Regions from separate parts of the Spirillospora sp. NPDC048819 genome, predicted to be linked through region 2. Evidence: riboswitches for the same ligand, from Rfam matches in the RefSeq annotation. Region 2 holds a riboswitch; each other region holds the start of a gene.
What was found. Region 2 has a riboswitch for cyclic di-AMP ahead of AB0C35_RS03755 (CHAP domain-containing protein). Riboswitches for the same ligand answer to the same signal wherever they lie in the genome.
Positions count from the first base shown of each region.

Region 1 (7,839 bases), on a different contig from region 2:
GTATGTAGCTTTTTTCTCCCAGGGCATGTGACGCCGAACGGGGGTCAGGGTTGGCGGAAGCGGAGGGCGCCTTCGGGCAGCCCGGGGTGCACGCTGCGGACGTGGACGACCTGCGGGACGCCGCGCATGACCGCGCGGTGCTGTCCGAGGCGCGGGTCGTGCTGGCGCGGCGGCTCGGGATTCCTACGGGGGAGGCCCTGCAGCATCTGATCTGGCTCGCCCGGGACCTGGACATGGAGCTGTCCGAGGCGGCGTCCCTGCTGGTGAAGGACGGCGGCGCCGGGCAGGTGGGGGCCGTGTTGGCCGGACGCCGCGCGCCTCGCGCCGAGGGAGGCACGGCGGAGCGGCAGGCGGTGCTGTCGGAGGCCGAGGAGGTCCTGCGCCGGGTGACGGCCGAGGACACCGCGGGAGACGCCGAGATGCTCGCCGGGGTGCCGGACGATCCGATGGCGCGGGCGGTGCTGGACGCGACGCTCGACTCGTCGGCCCATCTGATCCCGGTCAGGGGGGCGGACGGCAATGTGACGGACTTCCTCTTCGCCGACCTCAACGGCGTCGCCCGGGACATGTTCGGGCGCGGCAGGGAGGAGTTGCAGGGGCTGCGGCTGCTGCAGACGGAGCCGGGCGCGGTGCTGAGCGGGCTCTTCGACGATTACGTGGAGGTGCTGGAGTCCGGCAATCGATTGGAACGTTCCTCTTTCCTTTACTCCACCGCCCAGGGCGGCCTGTCCCGCTCGTCCCGGGTGAGCGTGCGGTGCGTCCGGGTGCCGACCGGCCTCTGCACGACGTGGCGGTACCACTACGCCGAGGACCGGACGGTGCGGCGGCTGGAGCGGGTCGAGCGGCTCGCCCTGATGGGGTTCGGCGAGTGGGACCTGGCGACCGGGGACGCGGACTGGACGCCGCAGATGCTCGCCAATTACGGGCTCACCTCCGACCAGGTTCCGCCGATGCCGCAGGATCTTCCGAAGGTCGTGGCGGAGGACGATCTCCCGCTGGTCGAGGAGGCCGTGCAGACGATGTTCTCGCGGCGGGAGCCGGTGGAGGCCGAGCACCGTGTGATCGGCCAGGACGGGACGCCGCGGCACCTGTGGATCTTCGCCGAGCCGGTACTGGGCGACTCCGGGCTGCCGGTCTCGATCAACATCGTCTCGCAGGACATCACGCGGCGGCGCGGGGTGGAGCGGGCGCTGGCGGAGACGCGGCGGCAGATGCTGAAGCAGCAGGAGCGGATGGCGCAGGAGCGGCGGGTGGCGGTGACGCTGCGCCGTGCGATCCTGCCGGACGAGGACGAGTCGGAGCGGCTGCCCGGCCTGGTCAGCTCGATCCGGAGCCTGGCGGCGGAGAGCACCGCCCGCATCGGCGGGGACTGGTACGCGACCCGCGTGCTGCCGGACGGGCGGGCGTTGTTCGCCATCGGCGACGCGGCCGGGCACGGGCTGCCCGCGGCCGCGGCGATGGCGCGCAGCCGTAACGGGCTGCTGGGCCTCGCCTGCACGGGGGAGCCGGCGGGACGGCTGGTGGGGTGGCTGAACGAGCTGGTGAGCACCATGGATCCGCCGGCGACGGGGACCGCCGTCGTCGGCCATTTCGACCCGGCGCGCCGCGTCATGGAGTGGACGTGCGCGGGGCATCCGCCGCCGATCCTGATCCGGGACGGGCGGGCGGCGCCGCTGGAGGTCTTCCGCGACCCGATGCTCGGCGCGATGCCGGGCTGGGAGTACACGATGATGACCACCCGCCTCGACCCCGGCGACATGCTCTTCCTCTACACCGACGGCCTGGTGGAGCGCAGGGACGCGGATCTGGACGAGCGGATCGCCCGCCTCACCGACATCCTGCGGGACTGCTCGTCGCGGCCGGAGACGGTGCTGGACGAGGTGCTGGCGCGGATGGAGCATGACCGGGCGGCGGACGACACCACCCTCTTCGCACTGCGCGTGGAGTGACGAGAACCATCTTTGACCTGCGAAAATATCATCGTGTGACTTAGGTCTCCCGTGAGGGGGCCGTGACCGGCCGGCATGTGGCGCGACGCCGTGTGCCGGCCGTCGCCGTCCGCGGGTTCTTTACCTTTTCCCTGGTGGGCGGGAGCCCCCTGTGGAAAGGGGCTGAGGGGCTGTCGCCGAATGATCGGGAAGACATCCGGCCCTGACACTGTTGGTGGTGTCTTGGAAGGCCTTTGAGCAGGCAAGACGGAGTTTTGTCGGTGATTTGCTTTCCTTGAGAAGGTTGGTACCTTCGATTCGAATCCCGCAACGCACCCCATGCGTTGCCACCGGCCGTTCCATGTACACGGCCGAGGATCGCGGAGCGGAACCCGCACGCGATGCGCGCCACAGATGCGCGCCACCTCATCGAGATCAGTCGCTGAGATCAATCCGAAAATCCAGCACCGCTTCCGCGGTGCGAGGCCGAGTCCGTCCCGGTCCACTCGACCGGTACGGAGCCGGGGACCCAGGTTCCAGGGGTGAATCGGCGCGCCCGAGAGTCGCGCCGTAGGGCTACTTCCATGCCCGAATCCGTCAGCTAACCCGGTAGGCGTCATGGGAGACAAGGAGATTCCCTGCATGACCGGTCGCTTTGATCGACTTTCCCTGAACAACATCACGGCCACCCTGAACGGGTTCACGGCCGAGGACAAGGCCGTCGGCGTCGCCGTCAGCGCGGTGCTCGCCGGAGCCGTCGGGCTCGCGGTCTTCAACCCCCTCACCGGTGACGCGGTGGCCGAGACCCCCGCCCAGGCGGCGGCCGCCGTCGCCGAACAGGGCACCGTCTCGTCGAACGAGTCCGCCGAGCGCTCCGCCGCCGACTACCTCGAGGCGGGCTACAAGGTTCCGCCGCGCGCGGTGAAGGCCTCCGAGGTGCTCGACCTGGCCGAGGAGCAGGTCGGCATCAGCGAGGGCCGGGACAGCCAGACCAAGTTCCACGAGTGGTACGTCTCGACCCCGCACGCCAAGGCCACCGCCCAGCGCGACGGCGGCTTCTCGGTCGACGCCTACAACGGCGCTCAGTGGTGCGACATGTTCGTCTCGTGGCTCGGCGCCCAGACCGGCGTCAAGAACATGGGCTGGGACGCCTACACCGTCCAGCACGCCTCCTGGTTCGAGGACACCGGCCGCTGGGGCAAGAAGGCCAAGCCCGGCTCGGTCGTGTTCTTCGACTGGGACAAGGGCTCCAGCATCAGTGCCATCGACCACGTGGGCATCGTCGTCAAGGACAACGGCGACGGCACCGTCAGCACCATCGAGGGCAACACCAACAACGCGGTGCAGAAGAAGGTCCGCGACAAGTCCCTGATCGTGGGGTACGGCTACCCCGACTACGCGGCCTGATCCATCCCGAGACCCGCGATCGGCGCACTCGCGCGCCGATGATCAGAAGGCGCCCGGCATCCCGCCGGGCGCCTTCTGGCGTTCGTGGCCGATCTGCCCCATGTCTCCGCCGAAGGCGGGTAATACCAACCGTTGACAGGCTTTGATCGCCCTTGGACCTTAGCGCGGCGTTCCTGGAAAGGAATCCTGCACGCGCGTCCGTTCGGCGCATGGAAGGGAGGACCCGAGAGCAGAAGGCCGGATCGGACGCCACTGCCGGAGGCCTGGGGGCGTCCCCCGGAACTCCAAGCCGTGAAGAGGAAGCCCATGCGCCCGGATGTCAGTGTAGTGGTGATCGCCTACAACGACGCGCGGAGGCTGCCGCGGGCCGCCGCGTCGTCACTGGGGCAGTCGCTGGGGTCCGTCGAGACGGTCATCGTCGACGACGCGAGCACCGACGGCACCGCGGAGGCCGCCGACCGGCTCGCCGCCGCGCATCCGGGGCGGGTCAGGGCCGTCCACCTGCCGTCGAACTCCGGGGGCTGCGGCCGCCCGCGCAACACCGGCATCGAGGCCTCAACCGGCCGGTACGTGATGTTCCTCGACAGCGACGACCTCCTGGACCGGCACGCCTGCCTCAACCTGCTCGGCACTGCCGAGGACACCGGCGCCGACATCGTGTCGGGCCGGTGCGACCGGGTCCTCCTCGACCGGCCGCGGGACGCGAAGGGACGCGTCCGCCCCTGGTATCCCCGGCTTTACGAGCGGCGGGCCGTGTACGGGTCGCTGAGCGAGAATCCCGATCTCCTCTACGACACGCTGTCGACCAACAAGGCCTACCGCCGGGGCTTCCTGGAGGAGCAGGGGCTGCGGTTCGTCGAGGAGCTGTACTACGAGGACCTGCTGTTCACCGCCGAGGCGTACCTGGCGGCGGGCTGTACCGCGCTGATCCCGCACCGGGTCTACACCTGGCTGGTCCGGGAGCCGGCGGCGGCGCCGTCCATCTCCAACAGGCGCGCCGAGCTGGCCAACTTCGCCGACCGGCTGGAGATCCACCGGCGCATCGACATGCTGTTCGCGCTGCGCGGCGCCCACGATCTCCGGCGGGCCAAGGACGTCAAGTTCATCAACCACGACCTGCTGCTCTACATGCGGGAGCTGCGCGGCCGCGACCGGGACTACCAGGCGGCGTTCCTCGACCTGGCGGCCGGCTATGTGGCCGAGCTGGACCCCCGGGCGTTCGAGGAGGCCAATCCGCTGTCCGCGATCGCCGCGTACCTGGCACGTGAGGGAGACCACGCGGGGGCGCTCGCCGCCGCCGAGTACGTCCCCGGCAGCCGGCCCGAGCTGCGCGCGCGGCTCGTGGAGCGGGACGGACGGGTCTTCTGGGGCGCCGGCCGCCCCCGCAGGACCCTCGGCCGCCGCATCCTGGACGTCACCGGCCTCGGCTTTCATCAGCGGCCGCTGAAGGAGCTGTGCCCGGGCAACACGGTGACGCGGCTGGAGATGCGCGCGGGACGCGTCCGGATGGCCGGGGACGTGCTCAACCCCCTGAACCGGATCCCCGCGGACGCCGAGCTGTCCGGCACGCTGGAGTTCTGCGACCGGCGCAGGCCGTCCCGCAGGGCGCGTGTCCGGGCGGCCGTCCGGCATGAGGGCGACCGGCTCGCCTGGCGGGCCGAGTTCGACCCGGCGAGCCGGATCCGGCCGATCGGGTTCATCGACCCGGTGTGGGACGTGCGGCTCCGCCTGCGGGTGGACGGCGAGGACGTGGTGACGAGGCCCGGCGCGGGACGGGGCTCGCCGCCGCTGGACGGCGTCCTGCTGCCCGTCCGGCCCCGGCTGACGCGGCTCGCCGCCGACCGGCTCCGTTCGCGCGTGTCCGGGCGCGGGCAGCTGGCGTTCGTCCTGGAGGCGGGGAGCCCGGGGGCGCGGCTCACCGGCGCGGTCGTGCGCCGCGCCGCCGTGTCCCCTGCCGGGCGGGCCGCCCGGCGGCGTGCGGGGCGCCTGGTCCGGCGCGTCCGCCGGACGCTCACCTCGCGCGGGACCAAGATCGTCGTCTTCAACCGGGTGCTGAGCCGGCTGCCCGTCCGGACGGGCCTGGTGGTCTTCGAGAGCCACATGGGCAAGCAGTACTCCGACAACCCGAAGTACATCCACCGGGAGCTGCGCCGGTCGGGCCGGCCGGTGCGGGCGGTGTGGTCGTACGCCTCGTCCCCGAAGGGGTTCCCCGGCGACGCCAGGCTGGTCCGGCGCGGCTCGTGGGCCTATTTCCTGGCCCTCGCGCGCGCCGAGTTCTGGGTGGACAACCAGGGCTATCCGGACCGCCTCCGCAAGCGGCGCGAGACCACCTACATCCAGACCTGGCACGGGTCGGCGTTCAAGCTGATGGGCGTTGACCAGCCGCGGCTCAAGAGCGCCCCGGCCGCCGAGCGGGCGCGGCTGCGGCGGATGGTGGAGCGCTTCGACTGCTTCCTCGTCCGGTCCGGGCACGACGTGGAGACCCTGTGCCGGGGCCTCGGTGTCCGCTCCGAGCTGCTCCCGGCCGGCTATCCCCGCAACGACCCCCTGGTCAACGGGGTGGACGGCGATCCGGAGCTGGCCGCCGAGGTCGCCGACCTGCGGGACTCGCTCGGGCTGGACGACGGCCGCCGCGCCGTCCTGTACGCGCCGACCTTCGCCACCGGCCCGGGCGGGCGTCCGGTCGGCGTGCTGGAGCCGCCCATCGACCCGGAGGTGTTCGCGCGGGAGCTGGGGGAGCGGTTCGTGCTGCTCATCCGGCCGCACTACCTGTGCCGGGCCGACCTCCCGCCCGGCGCCCGCGCGGTCATGCGGGACGCCGGCGCCGTGTCCGACGTCACCCCGCTGCTGCTGCTCGCGGACGCGCTGATCACCGATCACTCCTCGATCATGTTCGACTTCGCGCTGCTCGACCGGCCGATCATCCTGCACCTCCCGGACGGCAAGGACCTCACCCCCGGCTACTTCGACCTGGCGCCGCACGCGCCCGGGCCGATCACCCGCACCGAGGAGGAGCTCGTCGCGGCGCTCGCCGGCCTGGACGAGGCGGAGCCGCTCCACGCCGGCCGGCGCCGCGCGTTCGCCGCGCGCTTCGGCGAGCACGACCGGGGCACCGCCGCCCGGACGGTGGCGGACCGCTACTTCCCGCCCGCACGCCCGCAACGCCACAGGGGGAACAGGAATGGCCGCACCGCGTGACGTCTTCATCGTGTGCAACAACACCGACGGCATGGGCGGACTGCAGCGCTGGGCGCACCACATGGCGCGGCTGATGGCGGGACGCGGCGACCGCGTCACGCTCGTCGGGATCACCCGCGGGCCGGAGTCGTACCACCACGGCCGCGACGGCTCCTACGCCGTCGAGGTGCTGCACGAGGAGTGGCGTCCGCCCGCGATGGCGTGGCGCCCGAAGAGGCTCCGCCAGCGGATCGACGTGCGCGCACGCGGGCGGGACCTGTGGCGGGCGATGGCCCAGCGGCGCGGCGCCGCCCGCCTGTCGGAGCTCTTCGCCGCGGCCGGGCCGGGCTCGGTCGTCATCGTGGGGCAGGTGTGGGCGATGGAGTGGGTGAGGCTGGCCGACACGTCCGGGCTGCGCGTCGTGGGCATGAGCCACGAGTCGTTCGCGGCCACCCGCGCGTCGTCGCGGTACCGGCGGGTCAAGGAGCACTACGCGGACGTGGACCGGATGCTGGTCCTCACCGCCGAGGACGCCGACGCCTGGGCCAGGGACGGCATGACCAACGTGGACTACATCCCGAACGCGCTGCACGTCACCCCGAGCGTCCATCCCACGCTCGACCTTCCCGTCGTCGCCTGCGTCGGCCGCCTGTCGTACGAGAAGGGCGTGGACATGATGCTGGAGGCGTGGGAGCGGGTCGCGGCGCGCCGTCCCGGCTGGCGGCTGCACGTCTACGGCGGCGGGCCGGACGAGAACCAGCTGCGCGAGTGGGTGGACGCCGCGGGGCTGTCCGGCTCGGTGGAGTTCCGGGGCGTGGTCGCCGATGTCGAGGAGGCGCTCGTCGAGGCGTCGGTCTTCGCGCTGCCGTCGCGGGCCGAGGGCTTCCCGATGTCGGTGCTGGAGGCGATGGCGTACGGGCTGCCCACGGTCGCGTTCGACTGCGCGCCGGGCGTCCGGACCCTGATCGAGGACGGCCGGGGCGGCGTGCTCGTCGAGCCGGGCGACGTCGCCGCGTTCGCCGCTGAGCTGGACCGCCTGATGGGGGACCCGGAGCTGCGCCGCGCCGTGGGCGCCGAGGCCCGCGCGTCGGTGCTGCGGTTCCATCCGGACGCGGTGCTCGCCCGCTGGGACAGGCTCTTCGATCTCCTCCACCGCACCCTGCGGCCCGCGGGGGAACCGGTGAGGGACATGCCGAAGCGGCCCGTGCCGGCCACCGCGGCCTGCACGACGGACGGCACCGCGGAGGGCGCCATGGAGGGCGCCGCGGACGGCGCTGCGGAGGGCGAGGCCGGGCGGACGGCGGCGCGCGTCCCCGGGCCGGCGGAC
Region 1 covers NZ_JBEZGN010000021.1:139,159-146,997, forward strand. The annotation lists gene AB0C35_RS26435 (SpoIIE family protein phosphatase) at 51-1,949, shown strand; cyclic di-AMP (ydaO/yuaA leader) riboswitch at 2,403-2,560, shown strand; gene AB0C35_RS26440 (CHAP domain-containing protein) at 2,571-3,335, shown strand; gene AB0C35_RS26445 (CDP-glycerol glycerophosphotransferase family protein) at 3,642-6,533, shown strand; gene AB0C35_RS26450 (glycosyltransferase) at 6,517-7,839, shown strand, end outside.
Region 1: another riboswitch for cyclic di-AMP. It lies ahead of AB0C35_RS26440 (CHAP domain-containing protein); the one in region 2 lies ahead of AB0C35_RS03755 (CHAP domain-containing protein).

Region 2 (7,839 bases):
CACGCGCGGGCACGGCCGCGCTCGATCAGCCGGAGCGTGAGCCGCTGGGTGCACTGGCGCAGCGGGACGGCCTCGTGCAGCGCCGCCCGCGCCTCCTCGGCCTGCCGGCGGGAGGAGATCGGCCCGAGGTAGCGGGCACCGTCGGTGCGGCACTCGCGGACGATGGACAGCCGCGGGAACGGCTCCACCGTCAGCTTCAGCCAGATCGCCCGCTCGGGGAACTTGGAGCGGCGGTTGTAGCGGGGCTTGTGCTCGGCGATCAGCCGCAGCTCGCGTACCTCGGCCTCCAGCCCGGTGGCGCACTCGATCGTGCGGACGTTCTCGGCGAGGCCGACCATCTCCCGGACGCGCCACCGCGTCTCCGAGCCGGTGAAGTAGCTGCGCACCCGCGAGCGCAGGTCGCCGCTCTTGCCGACGTAGAGCGCCTCGCCGGAGGCGTCCTCGAACAGGTAGACGCCGGGGGTGCTCGGGACGTCGTCGGCGAGGTGGCGTTTGCGGCGCTGCTCGGGCGTGGGGGCCTTGGCGAAGCCGCGCATCTCTTCGAGCGTGGTGACGTTGAAGGAGCCGAGCCGCTCGATCAGGCCGTGCAGGACCTCCACGGTGGCGCGGGCGTCGGCGAGCGCCCGGTGCGTCGGCTCGGTGGAGGTGCGGAAGAAGCGCGCGAGGGTGCCGAGCTTGCAGTTGGGCACCTCGTCCTTGGACAGGACGCGGCGAGCGAGGTCGACGGTGTCGACGACGGGGAAGGCGGGCCAGGCGTAGCCGTGCCCGGCGCAGGCGGCCTTGAGGAAGCCGATGTCGAACGAGGCGTTGTGCGCGACGAGCACGCAGCCGCGCGCGAACTCCAGGAACGCGGGCAGCACCGACTCGATGCGCGGCGCGGCCGTCACCATCGACGTGGTGATGCCGGTCAGCGCGGTGATGAACGGCGGGACGGGCCCGCCGGGGTCGACCAGCGTGCCGAGTTCGCCGAGGTCCTCTCCGCCGCGGACCTTGACCGCGCCGATCTCGGTGATGGCGGAGTCGGCGGCCGAGCCGCCCGTGGTCTCCAGGTCGACCACCACGAAGGTGACCTCGGACAATGGCGTGCCGAGGTCGTCCAGAGTTCCCTGGACTCCGGCCCCCTGGACACCGTGCGCAGCCGTCATGTGCGCGACCGTAGAGGACGCCACCGACAGAAGCCCGGCCCGCTAGGGTTGAGGGGCGCCGGCACGTCCCGCCGGGCAGGGGGCCGCGGGACGGCCCGGGGGGAGCCGGCGTGATCCGTCCGATCACACGTTCGCGCTGGTTAAGGTGCGGGCGGCTCGGGAAGACACAGAGCCCACCGGCGGCGAAGCCCGGAAGGAGCGGGATCATCGACAGCGGCCCCGAAGCGACCCCCGGTTGCGAAGAATCCGCAGAGCGGCCGCGTCGATCCGAGGGGACCGACCCTCCGCCCCGCCGGGAGACGCGGCTGAGCAGGCCGCTTCCCGAAGCCGTGCGGCAGAGCGTCGTCGAGGTCGCCGCCGAGCTGATCGGGGCGCTGCCCCCCGACGAGGTTCCCGCCCCGCTGCGCCGGTTCGCGCGGTTCGAGCGCCGCAAGCGCGCCAAGCTCGCCGGGCAGCACATCGCGGCGGTGCTGGAGAAGGACTCCGCCTTCCGGCGGCGCGTCGCCGAACCGCTGCGCGAGGCGCAGGCCGACCTGGTGGAGGCGGTGGAGGCCGGGGACGTGCCGCCGGCGGCCGATCCGGTGCGGGTCGCGGTGCTGGCCTACCTGCTGCGTCCCGAGGGCTGGACGGACCTCGTCGAGTCCGCGCGCGAGGAGCTGGACCGCTCCGCGACGGCGTCGGAGGAGGAGGCCGCCGAGCGCCGCGTCGCCGCGCTCAAGGACGAACTGGCCGCCGCCCGCAGCGCCCGCGGCGCCGAGGTGGACCGGCTGCGCGCCGAGCTGCGCGAGACCAAGGCCGAGGTGGCGGAGCTGCGCCGCAAGCTGCATGAGGCGCGCACGAGGTTCCGGGCCGCGGAGGACCGCGCCGCCGCGGTCGCGGCCGAGGCCGAGCGCGAGCAGGCGGCGGCCCGCGAGTCGACGGCCGCGTCCGAGAAGGAGCTGCGCAGGCTGCGCGCCCGCGCCGTGCAGGCCGAGGCAGCCGCCGAAGCCGCCAAGCGCGCCGCGCGGGAGGGGCGCAACGTCGACGACGTCCGGCTGCGGATGCTGCTCGACACGCTCCTGGACGCGGCGCAGGGCGTCCGCCGGGAGCTGGCGCTGCCCTCCACCATCGGCCGTCCCGCGGACGCGGTCGGCGGCCTGGAGCCCGACCGGCAGGCGCACCGCGCGCTGCCCGGCCGGGCGCTGTCCGACAGCGACCCGCAGCTGCTCGACCGGCTGCTGACCCTGCCTCGGGTGCACCTCATCGTGGACGGCTACAACGTCACCAAGACCGGGTACGGGGAGCTGCCGCTGGCGGACCAGCGCAGCCGGCTGCTGTCGGGGCTCGGCGGGCTCGTCGCGCAGACCCGCGCGGAGGTGACGTGCGTGTTCGACGGCGCGGAGCTGGACGCGCCGGTGGCCATCGCGGCGCCGCGCGGTGTCCGGGTGCTGTTCAGCCGTCCCGGGCAGACCGCCGACGAGCTGATCGGCGAGCTGGTCCGGGCGGAGCCGCAGGGCCGCGCGGTGGTGGTGGTCTCCTCCGACCGGGAGGTCGCCGACGCGGCGCGGCGCGCCGATGCCCGGCCCTGCCCGTCCACGCTGCTGCTGCGCCGCCTCGGCCGTTCCTAGCCCGCCCGGCGCGCGGCGGCGGCCATGACACCGCGATGAGGCGTTCCTCGCACTCCGTGATCTTGCCGACACGGATAGCGCATCATTTCGAATGAAGCACGCCAAAGAGTGATGAACCGGTTGTGACGGTTGTTGCGTATCGCTAATGTCATCCGCTGATGTCGTGGACGAGAGGGGCGAAACCGACCGTGGCCAATGATCTCATCGGGGAAGCGGCGCACGAGCGCGACCGGCGAGGGGGTTCGGCCAAAAGAGGCGCCTCCCGCCGCCTGGCGGCCGTCGCGTGCCTGACGCTGACGGTCTCCCTCGCGTCTCCCCCGGTGGTGGCGCACGCCGACCCCGAGCCGACCAGGGCACAGGTCCAGAAGAAGCTCGACAAGCTCGCCGAGCAGATGGACCAGAAGGTCGAGAAGTTCAACCAGCTCAACGAGAAGCTCAAGATCGCCAAGAAGAAGTACCAGGTCGCGAGCAAGTCGAGCAAGCAGGAGCAGGCCGCCTTCGAGGAGCAGCGCTCCAAGATCGCCCAGATGGCCGCCGCCGCCTACAAGAACGGCGACACGACCAACGTCACCGGCTTCGTCGGCACCGGCGACCCGCAGGCGATCCTGGACCAGGCCGCCGTCTTCTCGCACCTGTCGCAGGAGCGCAGCTCCCAGCTCAGCCAGTTCCTGGCGACCGCCCAGCGGCTCCGCCGCGAGGAGGCGCAGGCCAAGGCCGCCTACGAGGAGGTCAACGCCAAGACCACGGAGCTGAAGGAGCAGAAGAAGAAGCTCGACAAGGAGGTCGCCAAGCAGAAGGCCCTGCTGCGGCGGCTCGGCGGCGGAACCTCGTCCGGCGGCTCGGGCGGCGTCGGCGGCACCTACAACGGCCCGGCCAGCGGCCCGGCCCGCGCGGCGCTCGACTTCGCCTACGCGCAGCTCGGCAAGCCGTACTCCTACGGCGCCGAAGGCCCGAACTCCTACGACTGCTCCGGCCTGACGATGAAGGCGTGGGCCGCGGCGGGCGTCGGCATCACCCGCACCACCAACTCCCAGTACGCCGCCACCAAGCGGGTGGCCAAGAGCAACCTGCAGCCCGGCGACCTGGTGTTCTTCAGCGGCCTCGGCCACGTCGGCCTGTACGTGGGCGGCGGCAAGATGATCCACGCCCCCCGCACGGGGAAGAACGTGGAGGTCGTGAGCATCACCTCGGGCTACTACCTGAGCAATTACTACGGCGCGGGGCGCCCCTGACGCCCCGCCCCGGAGCGCCCGCGACGGGCGTGACGGAGCTCTTCTCGACAACGGACCAGGCTTGACCTGGTCCGTTGTTGATTTTGGGGGGGTTTGCCATCTGTTGGGGCTTTGGTACGTTGTCACCACTCACGACGCCCTCCAGACGCCGTGACCCCGAGGCGCCCACCAGGCGCAACGGCCCCACGCGGCACATCCAGCTGCCGCGTGACGGCGGCGCGAGCCACGTGCCGCTCCCCCCGGCGGCACGATCCACGCGCCGCCGCCGGCACCCGAAGGGTGCCGCAGACGGTCTCACAGCAGACCCGGCCGGTCCGGCCCCACCGTGCGCACGCCCGCAGCGTGCATGGCGCTGAGAGCGCTGCCACGGCGGATTCCACGGGCCAGGCCCAGGACGGTCCCCGCAAACGGGCCGCCGTCCGCACGCACAACATCAGGCGCCGCTCTTTCGCACGCGGGAGACAGGTCCCGCGCTCGGGCCCCATCACGCCCCCAGGATCGCAGCGGCAGCGCCGAATCCGCCGACGCGCGGAACCGGGGACCCACATCCGCCGGAGTCCAGGGACCGTCCCTGGACGGGCATTCCGGCACCCGGGGTGAATCGGTGCGTCTCTCGCCACCGAACGGTGAGAGCCCGCCGTAGGGCCACTTCCACGCCCGAACCCGTCAGCTAACCCGGTAGGCGTCTGGAAGAAGAAGGAGTGAAACCCGCAGCGTTACCTGGGCGTGGCCGCCCGAGTGCGGCCACGCCCTGCTCTCCCCTTCACTCCGTGCGGGCGCCCCCGCCCGGCGGAGCCCCCCATCCGAACCGGCGCGCCCGCCCCCGGGCCGCCACCGCCGAGTCCGCGGTTCACCCTGCCCAGACGCGCGGGGAACGCGGAGCCGGGGACCCACTGTGTCCTTTCGGGGTGAATCGGCCTGCCCAGCAGGCCGTAGGGCGGCTTCCACGCCCGAACCCGTCAGCTAACCCGGTAGGCGGCATGGAAGTCAGGAGATCCCCCGTGCCAGGCACGCATCGCAGAAAGTCACCGGGCAAGCACCGCAAACCCGGCACCTTCGCCATCACCTGGCGGACGACCGGCGGCGTGATCGTCGGCGCCGCCGTACTCGGCACCGCCGCCGCCACCGCGCAGGCGTCGGTCCTGCCGTTCGCCGCCGCTCCCACCCACGCCACCGCCGCCGGCCCGGCCGCCGGCGAGGACTCGGGCAAGTCCGGGTCCGGTTCCAAGTCCTCGTCCAAGGACAGGTCCGACTCCAAGGACGAGAAGCGGAACAAGTCCGGCAAGGGCGGCGAGGAAGGCGAGCGCCCCGAAAAGAACGAGCCGAAGCCCGACGCTCCCAAGAAGCCGTCCGAGGAGTCGCGGCCCACCGCCGACGAGGCCATCAAGCTCGCCAAATCGCAGGTCGGCATCACCGAGGACGGCAGCGGCGAGACCAAGTTCAACAAGTGGTACGTCGAATCCACCCGGGCCGAGGAGACCGTCGCACGCGACGGCGGCTCCGTTCAGGCGTACGACGACGCCGCATGGTGCGACATGTTCATCTCATGGATCGGCGAGCAGATCGGCCTCAGCGATCAGTTCGGCAGCGACGCCTGGACCGTCGCCCACGCCGAGTGGTTCCGGGACCAGGGGCGCTGGGGCAGCGAGCCCAAGCCAGGCGCGATCGTCTTCTACGCCTGGAACGGCGGCAAGGACATCAGCGACATCGTCCACGTCGGCATGGTGACCAAGAAGATCGACGACGGCACCATCGAGGCGGTCGAAGGGAACACCGACAACGCCGTCCGGGTCAGGGAACGCTCGACCGGCACCGTCGTCGGCTACGGCTACCCCGAGTACAAGTCCTGACGTCCCTCCTCCTCCGCCGGCTGCATAGGATCACGCGCATGGAGGACGGTCCCGGGCAGGCCGGACACGGCGGCCCCGTCACGCGCCGCAGGGCACTCGCCCTGGGCGCGGGCGGGGCCGCCGTGCTGCTGGGCGCCGGCGCGGGGCTCCTCGGCACGCGTTCCGGCGACGACGGGACGCCGGACGCCCGCGCGACCCCACCGGCCGACGCGGCGCAGGCCGCCGGATCGTTCAGCCCCGCTGACGCCGTCACCGTCCTCGCCAACCGCGCTCGGGCGGTGCGGAACGGAGACCGGACCGCCTTCCTCGCGACGGTCGCCACCGCGCCCGCCGCGTTCCAGGACGTCCAGTCCCGCCTGTACGGCAATCTCCGCAAGCTCCCGCTGGACGGCTGGGAGGAACGTGCCATCGCCACCCAGACGATGGACGAGAAGAAAGGTGTCGCGGTCATCCGCATGGAGGTGCGCTCCAGGTTGCGGGGGTTCGACCGGGGCGATGTCGTCCGCACCCGCTACCTGACGCTCGCCCTTAGCTCCGGCAGCTGGACGATCGTCGGCGACGGGTCCGCCCGCGGATTCGAGGACGACGCCGCCATCTGGGACGGCGGCCCCCTGACGGTGGTCAGGGGCCGCGCGAGCCTCGTCATCGGCGACCCCACGACCACCGGGGCCCCCGGCCTGGAAGAGATCGCGAAGCGCCTGGACGCGGCCGTCCCCGTCGTCACCGGCGTCGTCGGCCGGGGTTGGGCGCGGCGGGTCGTCGCGCTCGTGCCCGCCGACGCGGCCCTCGCCTCCGCGCTCGCCGGTCCGGATCAGAGCCTCGGCGACATCGCCGCCCTCGCCACCGTCACGCCGTCCGCGGACGGCGGCCGCGGCCAGGACCGTGTCGTCATCTCCCCCGGCACCTTCGGCCGCCTCAACGAACTCGGACGCGACGTCGTCCTGACCCACGAGCTGACCCATGTCGCCACCGGCGGCGCCCGCGACCGCACGACCCCGCTGTGGCTGATCGAGGGCTTCGCGGACTATGTCGGCTACCTCCGGGCCGATGTCGGCGTCCGGTCGGCGGCCGGCGAACTGCGCCTCGAAGTGGCCGCGGGACGGGTCCCCTCCGGGCTGCCCGCCGCGGACGCGTTCTCCGGCGGCTCCGCACGCCTCTCACAGTCCTACCAGGAGGCCTGGCTCGCCTGCCGTATGATCGCCGGCCGGTACGGTGAGGCGACGCTCGTGCGGCTCTACCGGACCGCCGGGCGCGTCCCGGAGGCCACCGCCCTGCGCGACGTGCTGGGACTCACCCGGGACCGCTTCACCGCCCTATGGCGCGACTACCTGAAGAGGGAGCTCACATGAGCGAGGCGGAGGCCGGCGCGAAGCCGGCCGAGCCCGGCGCCCGCCGGGACGGTGAGGCCGGTGGCATGCGGCGGCCCCGGGTCGCCGCCGCCGTCGCCGCCGCCGTGCTGTTCGCCGCGCTCGGCGCCGTCATCGCGCTGAGCACGCCGTGGAACCCGCTGCCCGACCATGTCCCGGGCGGGCAGGTGGAGCCCGATCCGGCGCTGGACTTCTCCCCCGCCGAGATCGCCCGCTCCCAGGCGTTCGACTCGGCCATCAACCCGCCCGCCTACGCCGGCCTCCTCACCGGCCTGGCGCTGATCCTCGCGCTGGGTCTCACCCCGCTGGGCGCACGGTTCATCGGCCGGGTCACCGCCCGCACCCGGCGGCCCCGCCGTTCGAGGGGGGACGACCCCACGCATCCGAAGCGCCTGCGGCACTGGTCGTTGAGAGTCGTCCTCGGAGCGGTCGCCTTGACGACGCTGCTGCGCGTCGCCGGGCTCCCGTTCGACATCTGGGGCGAGTCGGTGCTGCGCCGGTACGGGCTGTCGACGCAGAGCTGGCCCGCGTGGCTCGTGGACCAGCTCAAGTCCCTCGGCGTCACCTGGGTCATCTACACGGTCGCCCTGCTGCTCCTGTACGCGGTCGTGCGCCGCTTCCCGCGCTACTGGTGGACG
Region 2 covers NZ_JBEZGN010000002.1:141,334-149,172, forward strand. The annotation lists gene AB0C35_RS03740 (DEDD exonuclease domain-containing protein) at 1-1,145, opposite strand, end outside; gene AB0C35_RS03745 (NYN domain-containing protein) at 1,475-2,752, shown strand; gene AB0C35_RS03750 (NlpC/P60 family protein) at 2,941-3,984, shown strand; cyclic di-AMP (ydaO/yuaA leader) riboswitch at 4,485-4,684, shown strand; cyclic di-AMP (ydaO/yuaA leader) riboswitch at 4,810-4,977, shown strand; gene AB0C35_RS03755 (CHAP domain-containing protein) at 4,986-5,834, shown strand; gene AB0C35_RS03760 (hypothetical protein) at 5,873-7,183, shown strand; gene AB0C35_RS03765 (M48 family metallopeptidase) at 7,180-7,839, shown strand, end outside.

Region 3 (7,839 bases), on a different contig from region 2:
ACGTCGGACGCGTTCCGGTCGATCAGCACCACGCTCATCCCGGCCGCGCGGAGCCGGGAGGTGTCGCGGGCGCCGAGCCCGACGGGGATGATCAGGACGCCGGCGGCGCGCTGATCCTCCAGGAGTTCCAGTGAGCGCCGCTCCTTGGCGGCGGAGTAGTCACTGGACAGCCAGAGGGCGTCGTGGCCGGCCGCGTTGAGGGCGGCCTCGGCTCCCCGCGCGACGTCGGTCGCGTACGGGTTGGTGAGGTCCTCGACGACGACTCCGAACGCGCGGCGCGGCTCGTCGCCGAACTCGCCCGCGGTGCGTTCGGGGCCCCGGCGGAGCCGCCGCGCGGACTCGTTGCGGACGAATCCGAGCTCCTCGATCGCGGCGCGGACACGATTACGGGTGGCTTCGGCCACGAGGTCTGGCCGGTTTAGGACATTCGAAACGGTCCCAACTGAGACTCCAGCACGCCTCGCGACCTCACGAATACTGGTCTGTGCCAACTCGCTCCTCGTCCCGCTCCGGGGGTGTTTCCCCAGGTAGTGGCGTTTTGCAGTGCATGCCGGCAAATGATCTGTCACGCATTGCGACCATCTGGGCACGCAATGCACTGAACCGGCGCTTGACGGGCCGGATCCGGCCGCCTAGCGTTCCGAGCCGAAGCGTAGCTTGAAACGATTCACGATCTTCGTCCGCGACGGGATCTGGCGAGTCCAACGAGAAGGGGCGGGTGCGGATGGCTGGCGATCTCATCCCGTCCCCCTCGGCTGGCCAACGAGTGAATCGTCACCCGGAGTTCCCCCGAACGACCCCGCAATCGGCCAGGCGGCCACCTCCGGCCAAGCTCGTGAGACAGCAAAGGAACCCGATGATCTAAGTCCGGAAGGCTCCGGACCCGGCAACCCAACGCGCGTACAGATCGAGGCCCAACCCGTGCCTGTGCAGCGGACGGCTGCATCCCCGCGGTCATCACCACGGACGAGGGAGGACGGAGTGGAAACAGCCACACTCGCACGTCGTGGCACCGACGATTTCGGGCTGAGCGAGGAGGAGATCCGGCTGCTCGCCCAGATCGCCAGTGGTGTCACCGCCGATGTGGCGGCACGCAAGCTGGAACTGAGCGCACGGACCTTGCGGCGCCGGTTGCGGACGATCTGCGACCGGCTGGAGGTCAACACCCCTATCGAGGCCGTGGTGTGGGCGGCCCGAAGGCAGCTCATCTAGCCGAATCACCCCCCGACGCTCGCCAGGGGACGGCGAGCGTCACCAGGAATCCAGGTGGCGAACACATCCGAACCCCGTCCGACCCCGCAGCGGCGGCGCCGGCGTCCTGACAGGTAGGTCCCTGGCAGGGGGCGTCGCCGCGGACGGTGTTCAGAAGCCCGCCCGCGGATTCCTTCAGCCCGCCCACACGGGCGGATGAAGACGGCGCGGATGGATACAGCAGGGGACCGGGGTCAGGCGACTCGGACGGCGCCCGCGTAGGGGCGTCCGGCCATCGGGGCGATCCTCACGACGTCACCGGTGCGAGGTGCGTGCAGCATCTTGCCGGCACCGACGTAGATGCCCATGTGGTGGAGGTCGGAGTAGAAGAACACGAGGTCGCCCGGCTGGAGCTGGCTCCGCGACACGTGGGTGCCCGCGTTCCACTGGCTGCCGGTGTAGTGCGGCAGGTTGATGCCGACCTGCTTGTAGGCCCACATCGTCAGGCCGGAACAGTCGAAGCTGCTCGGCCCGGAGGCGCCCCACACGTACGGGCGGCCGATTTTGCTCATCGCGTGCCGCAGCGCCTGCGCGGCCTTGCCGGTGCCGATGACGGGGAGCTTGGCGAGCTGCGTAGGGTCCTTCTCGACGAGCTTGCCGCGGACCTTCTCGTAGGTATCGGTGACCTTCTTGCGCTGCGATTCGAGCTGCGCCCGCAGCTCCTTGACCTGCTTGGCGCGGGCCTCGGCGGACTTGCGGGCGCGCTGGGCGGCCTGCATGGCCTGCATCAGCCCGAGGACCCTGGTGCTGTCCTGCTTGGCGAAGTAGTGGAGGGTGGCGGCCTGGTCGAGGACGGCCTGCGGGTCCTGGGAGGCGATGAACGAGACCGCCGGGTCGGTGCCGCCCTGCATGTAGCTGGTGGCGGCCAGGGTGCTGACCTTCTCGCGGACGATCTGCAGCGACTTCTGCTGGCGCTCGGCATTGCCGGCGGCGACCTTGGCGGCGCGCTCGGACTGCGCGAGCTTCACCTTCAGGCCGTTGTACTGCTCGGTGAGCTTCTCCAGCTCGTCGGCGAGCTTGAGGGCCTTGGACCGCAGTTCCTTCGTGGACGGCCCGGGATCGGCGTGGGCCGCGGGTACGGCGTGAGGGGCGACCGAAACGGCGACGAGCGCGCCGGCGACCGTCAGCGCTCTGGCGCGGAGGCGGACCCTGCCGCGGAATCGGGCGGTCCGGCCCGGGGGCGTGTACGGGGAGCGTGAACGCGCCGATGGTGAAAAGGGAGCGGGGCGCAATGGCTCCACGAATTCTCCTCTCCTCGTCCGCCTACCGAGTTAGCTGACGGGTTGGGGCAGGAGCAGCCCGTCCGCTGATTCGCACGGAGCGATTCCGTGCCGACCAGCGGATTCACCCCTCACGGTGCGGGACGAGGGGCGATCCCCCCGGACGCTCCGAAAGTGGGTCCCCGGCTCCTCGGGGCGTTGGTTGCGGCCCGGGGACTCGGCGGTTCGGCCTCAGTCCTGCAGATGGCCGACGTCAGCGCAGGACACTAACGGAACCCGCATTGGATGCCAACCAGAACAAGCGAAATCGCAGGTGGCCACGGGCCGCCCGGTGGGGAGGAAACGGCGTTCGATAATCTCGCCTGTTTGTGGAGGTCGTGATCCGTCGTGCCCGTACCGCCGACGTCCAGGAGATCAGCGGGCTGGTCGACCTGTACGCCGCGTCGGGGCGACGCATGCTGAAGAAGACCACGGTGAAGCTGTACGAGGACGTCCAGGAGTTCTGGGTCGCCGAGGACGTCCGGCGCGGGGCGCCGGGACCGGTCATCGGCTGCGGGGCCCTGCACGTGATGTGGGAGGACCTGGCGGAGGTCCGCTCCGTCGCCGTGGACAAGGGGTACGGCGGACGCGGAATCGGGCACCGCATCGTCACCCGCCTCCTGGAGACCGCACGGGAACTCGGCGTACGGAGGGTGTTCTGTCTTACCTTCGAAGTGGAGTTCTTCGCCCGCCACGGCTTCCAGCAGATCCTTGGGACTCCGGTGGCGCCAGAGGTGTACGAGGAGCTTCTCCGCTCTTACGACGAAGGCGTGGCAGAGTTCTTGAACCTCGATCGGGTCAAGCCCAATACGTTGGGCAACACCCGGATGTTGCTTCGCCTGGAGGACTGACCCAATGAGCGATTCCCCCAACCGCGGGCGGCGCCACCAGCCGCCGCAGGGGCAGGGTTCCTACGGACCGCCGCCCCCGTACCAAGGTCCCCAGTGGCAGCAACCGCAGCAGCCGCAGCAACAGCCCCGGCAACAGCAGCCCGCGCAGCAGCAATGGCAGCAGCCCCAGCAACCGCAGCAGCCCCCGCAGCAGTGGGGCCAGGAGCCGGCCTACAACGAGACGTACGAGGCGTCCTACGACCAGTACGGCGGGGCCCAGGGCGGCGAAATGGCCCTGGCGCCCATCATGCGGCGGGCGGGCGCCCGGCTCATCGACAACGCGCTCGTGGCGGTCTTCGGGTTCGCGCTCGTCCTCCCGGTGACCATCGGTGCGTTCGGCCTGGGCAGGCCAGGCAGCGACACCGAGGACGAGGGGGGTGTGTGGAACTGGCCCATCATCTTCACCCTCTTCTGCGTCCTGTCAGTGCTGCCGTTCCTCTACGAGGCCGTCCAGCTGGCGATGTCGGGACGGACGCTCGGCAAGCGGGTCATGGGCCTGGGCATCGTCCAGGCGCGTCCTGCGGGTCAACCGCTGACCATGACGCAGGCCATATGGCGCTCTGGGATCACTCACGTGGCGTACCAGATCGGCGTTTTCTTCTTCCTCGTCCTGGCGGTGATGGTGTGGGACTACGCCGCGTACGGGATGGTGCTCGTCTGGGCGGGTGCGCTGATGGCCTACCTGTGGGCGATCTGGGACCAGCCGCTGCATCAGGCACTGCACGACCGCTTCGCCGGCACGCTCGTCATCGATGAGCGGGTCGGATACGACGAGTACCACGAGTACCACGAGTACGACGAGTACGCGGAGTAAGCCGCGATGGCGGCATCGCTCGCCGAGCCGGGGCAGCGACTCCTGGCGCGCATCGTCGACACGCTCATCGTCGGCGTGCCCGTCATCGTCGTCGTCCGGGAACTGGTGTCCGGGCACACGGTGGACGTCGTCGCTCCGCCCGTCGTGGCCGGATTCATGCTGCTGTACGAGTCGATCCAGCTCGCTCTGTGGGGACGGACGCTCGGCAAGCGCCTGGCCGGCATAGAGGTGGTCCTGGCCGTCCCGGGCGAACAGGACCCCACCGGCAACGGTGGCGAGAGCGCCCGTTTGGGCGTTCTGCGTGCCGTTTTGCGTGCCGCGGTCTATTCGCTGCCGATCGCGGCACGCCCGATTCCCGTGCTCGGGCTACTGGCGGGCGTCTTCTGGGTGGCGAACGCGGGCCTGCTGTACGAGGGTGTGCGGCGCCAAGCCCTCCATGACAGGCTCGCAGGGACGCTCGTGGTAAATCGTGCGCTTCCCGATTCTTCGGCCTCCTGAGGCTCTCTCAGGCGCCTTCGGCGGTACTCGGGGTCACTGATCCCCGGCGCTCTCGGCCCGCGGTCCCGGCGGGCCGAGAGCGTTCGTGCGTCCGGGGCGGGCTTACGCGGAGATGCCCGCTCTGTTTCGGACGCCCCGCGCTCGGACGGCGAATGCCAGCTCGTTCCGGTTACGGGCCTGAATCGGCGCGGGATGTGTCTGGTCCCGGACGCCTCCTCCGCTTTGAGATGTGCTTCCCGAGCCGTTGCCCTTCCGCCTGAGGCGCCGGCCACTTAGGCGGTGGACTTACTCCGGATGAGATCCGGTCTCGCCGCGAACGGACCTTTAGCTCCCCATGCCCCGTCCGGCCATGGGCGGCGCGGCATGGGCGTCCGGCGGTCGCGGACGTGGGCTGCAAGAAGTGGGACCCGACGGTGAGATTGTGCCGCAATCTCCCGATTTTGGGATGGTCGACTACCGGCCGTCCCGGCCCGGGGATCGCGGATGTCGACTTCCCGGGGACGGGGCATGGCAACAGATTTCGCTCCCGGTCGACCGGCCGTTATTCATCCACATCGGCCGGTGAAGCCGGTGATCATCGCAGTCGGGGGACGTGGGCTCCGGCACATTCCCGGGCCGCGGGTGCGGTTAGTGCCGTTACGTCAGGGTTAATCGCCGGCCGCGGTGTCGCTGTGCCCGGCCTGTTAAGGTCGGCCGCAGGCTCTTTTACTCCCGGGCTCACTCCCGGGCGGCTCGTCCGCCGGAATGCCGGGACGTCCGCAAACCCGGCCCAATGCGCGAGCCCCCTCCCAGGTCAGCGCGGTGCGCTGCGACACCGGTCATGACCGAAAACCGCGCCGGCGGCCGACCCGCGCAAAAAATCACACGCCGCGGTCGCCGTACCCGCCGCGCCGCCGCCACGTGCCGGAAACAGGCGGCGCTGATTACGCCCGGTCACGGCAGGAAGCCGACTTCGCCGCCAGTACCGGTTCATGGGCCGCGTCGGAATTGTCATCGGCGGAGTTCTCGGTATATCTTTGTCGACCGAATGAAGTTTGCTCAAGCCGAAAGGGTCTGTCCCCATGGCACAGAAGGTTCAAGTGCTTCTCGTCGACGACCTCGACGGTGGCGAGGCGGACGAGACCGTAGCGTTCTCGATCGACGGCGCCTCCTACGAGATCGACCTGAGTGGCGCCAACGCAGCGAAGCTGCGGGATTCTCTTCAGCCGTTCGTGGAGAAGTCGCGCAAGGCGGGAACTTCCACGCGCCGGCGCCGGCAGCGCGGCGCGTCCAGCCGCGAGCGCAGTGCTGAGATCCGCGCCTGGGCCAAGAACAATGGCATCAAGGTCAATGAGCGCGGCCGGATCCCGGCCCACGTGATCGAACAGTACGAAGCGGCCAACTGACCGGTTCACCCGTCGGCGGCCCGTCTTCGTTCGCGAGACGGGCCGTTCGCATCTGCGGGCCCCCTTCTGCCGGTCCTGCGCGCCGATCCGCCTCCGCCGTCCGCTTCCGCCTGTCTGCTTCTCTCGGTCCGCTTCTCCGGGATCCGCTTCTTCCGGGATCCCCCTCGGTCCGTCTCGGTCCGCTTCCGCAGGGCCGTTCGCTTTCGGCGTAGCGGCCGCACGGTTGGCGGCGCACGCCGGGAGGTACACAGGCCGCGCGGGGTGGAACTCCATCCCCATTCGGCACTCTCGGCCCGCGCCTTGACCGACCTGCGAAAAGCCCCCGTTCGCTTGGGGCGTAGCGGGAACATGACGCACCGATGCGGTAGTTGGATGAGACTGAACAGCGCATAGCTGGGGAACGTCTCCTGGTGGGAGTGCACCGGGTGGCCTCCTCGGGGCGGGCTAGCATGCGGAAGGACAGTTCCGGACGTTCCGGACTCTGCCCAACCGCTCTGTGAGGAGCGACGAGATGTTCGAGAGGTTTACCGACCGCGCGCGGCGCGTTGTCGTCCTGGCTCAGGAAGAAGCCAGGATGCTCAACCACAACTACATCGGCACCGAGCACATCCTCCTGGGTCTGATCCACGAGGGTGAGGGTGTCGCCGCCAAGGCTCTGGAGAGCCTGGGGATCAGTCTTGAAGCGGTGCGCCAGCAGGTCGAAGAGATCATTGGCCAGGGCCAGCAGGCGCCGTCGGGCCACATCCCGTTCACTCCGCGTGCCAAGAAGGTCCTTGAGCTGTCGCTGCGCGAGGCGCTGCAGCTCGGCCACAACTACATCGGCACCGAGCACATCCTGCTGGGGTTGATCCGTGAGGGCGAGGGCGTCGCCGCCCAGGTCCTGGTGAAGCTCGGCGCCGACCTGAACCGTGTGCGCCAGCAGGTCATCCAGTTGCTGCACGGCTACCAGGGCAAGGAGCCGGCCGCCTCCGGCGGCCCCTCGGAGTCGGCTCCGTCCACCTCCCTTGTGCTGGACCAGTTCGGCCGCAACCTGACGCAGGCCGCGCGTGAGGGCAAGCTCGACCCGGTCATCGGCCGGGACAAGGAGATCGAGCGGGTCATGCAGGTGCTGTCCCGCCGCACCAAGAACAACCCCGTCCTGGTGGGCGAGCCCGGCGTCGGCAAGACCGCCGTCGTCGAGGGCCTCGCGCAGAAGATCGTCAAGGGCGAGGTGCCCGAGACGCTGAAGGACAAGCAGCTCTACACCCTCGACCTGGGTGCGCTGGTCGCCGGCTCCCGGTACCGCGGTGACTTCGAAGAGCGCCTGAAGAAGGTGCTGAAGGAGATCCGCACCCGCGGCGACATCATCCTGTTCATCGACGAGCTGCACACGCTCGTCGGCGCGGGCGCCGCCGAGGGCGCGATCGACGCCGCCAGCATCCTCAAGCCGATGCTGGCCCGCGGCGAGTTGCAGACCATCGGCGCCACCACCCTGGACGAGTACCGCAAGCACCTGGAGAAGGACGCCGCGCTGGAGCGCCGGTTCCAGCCGATCCAGGTCGCCGAGCCGTCGCTGTCGCACACGATCGAGATCCTCAAGGGCCTGCGGGACCGCTACGAGGCGCACCACCGCGTGTCGATCACCGACAGCGCGCTGGTGGCCGCGGCGCAGCTCGCCGACCGCTACATCAGCGACCGGTTCCTGCCCGACAAGGCGATCGACCTGATCGACGAGGCCGGCTCGCGGATGCGCATCCGCCGGA
Region 3 covers NZ_JBEZGN010000001.1:311,369-319,207, reverse strand. The annotation lists gene AB0C35_RS01615 (LacI family DNA-binding transcriptional regulator) at 1-569, opposite strand, end outside; gene AB0C35_RS01610 (LuxR C-terminal-related transcriptional regulator) at 982-1,212, shown strand; gene AB0C35_RS01605 (NlpC/P60 family protein) at 1,446-2,492, opposite strand; cyclic di-AMP (ydaO/yuaA leader) riboswitch at 2,496-2,704, opposite strand; gene AB0C35_RS01600 (amino-acid N-acetyltransferase) at 2,840-3,361, shown strand; gene AB0C35_RS01595 (RDD family protein) at 3,366-4,214, shown strand; gene AB0C35_RS01590 (RDD family protein) at 4,221-4,712, shown strand; gene AB0C35_RS01585 (Lsr2 family protein) at 5,774-6,097, shown strand; gene AB0C35_RS01580 (ATP-dependent Clp protease ATP-binding subunit) at 6,609-7,839, shown strand, end outside.
Region 3: another riboswitch for cyclic di-AMP. It lies ahead of AB0C35_RS01605 (NlpC/P60 family protein); the one in region 2 lies ahead of AB0C35_RS03755 (CHAP domain-containing protein).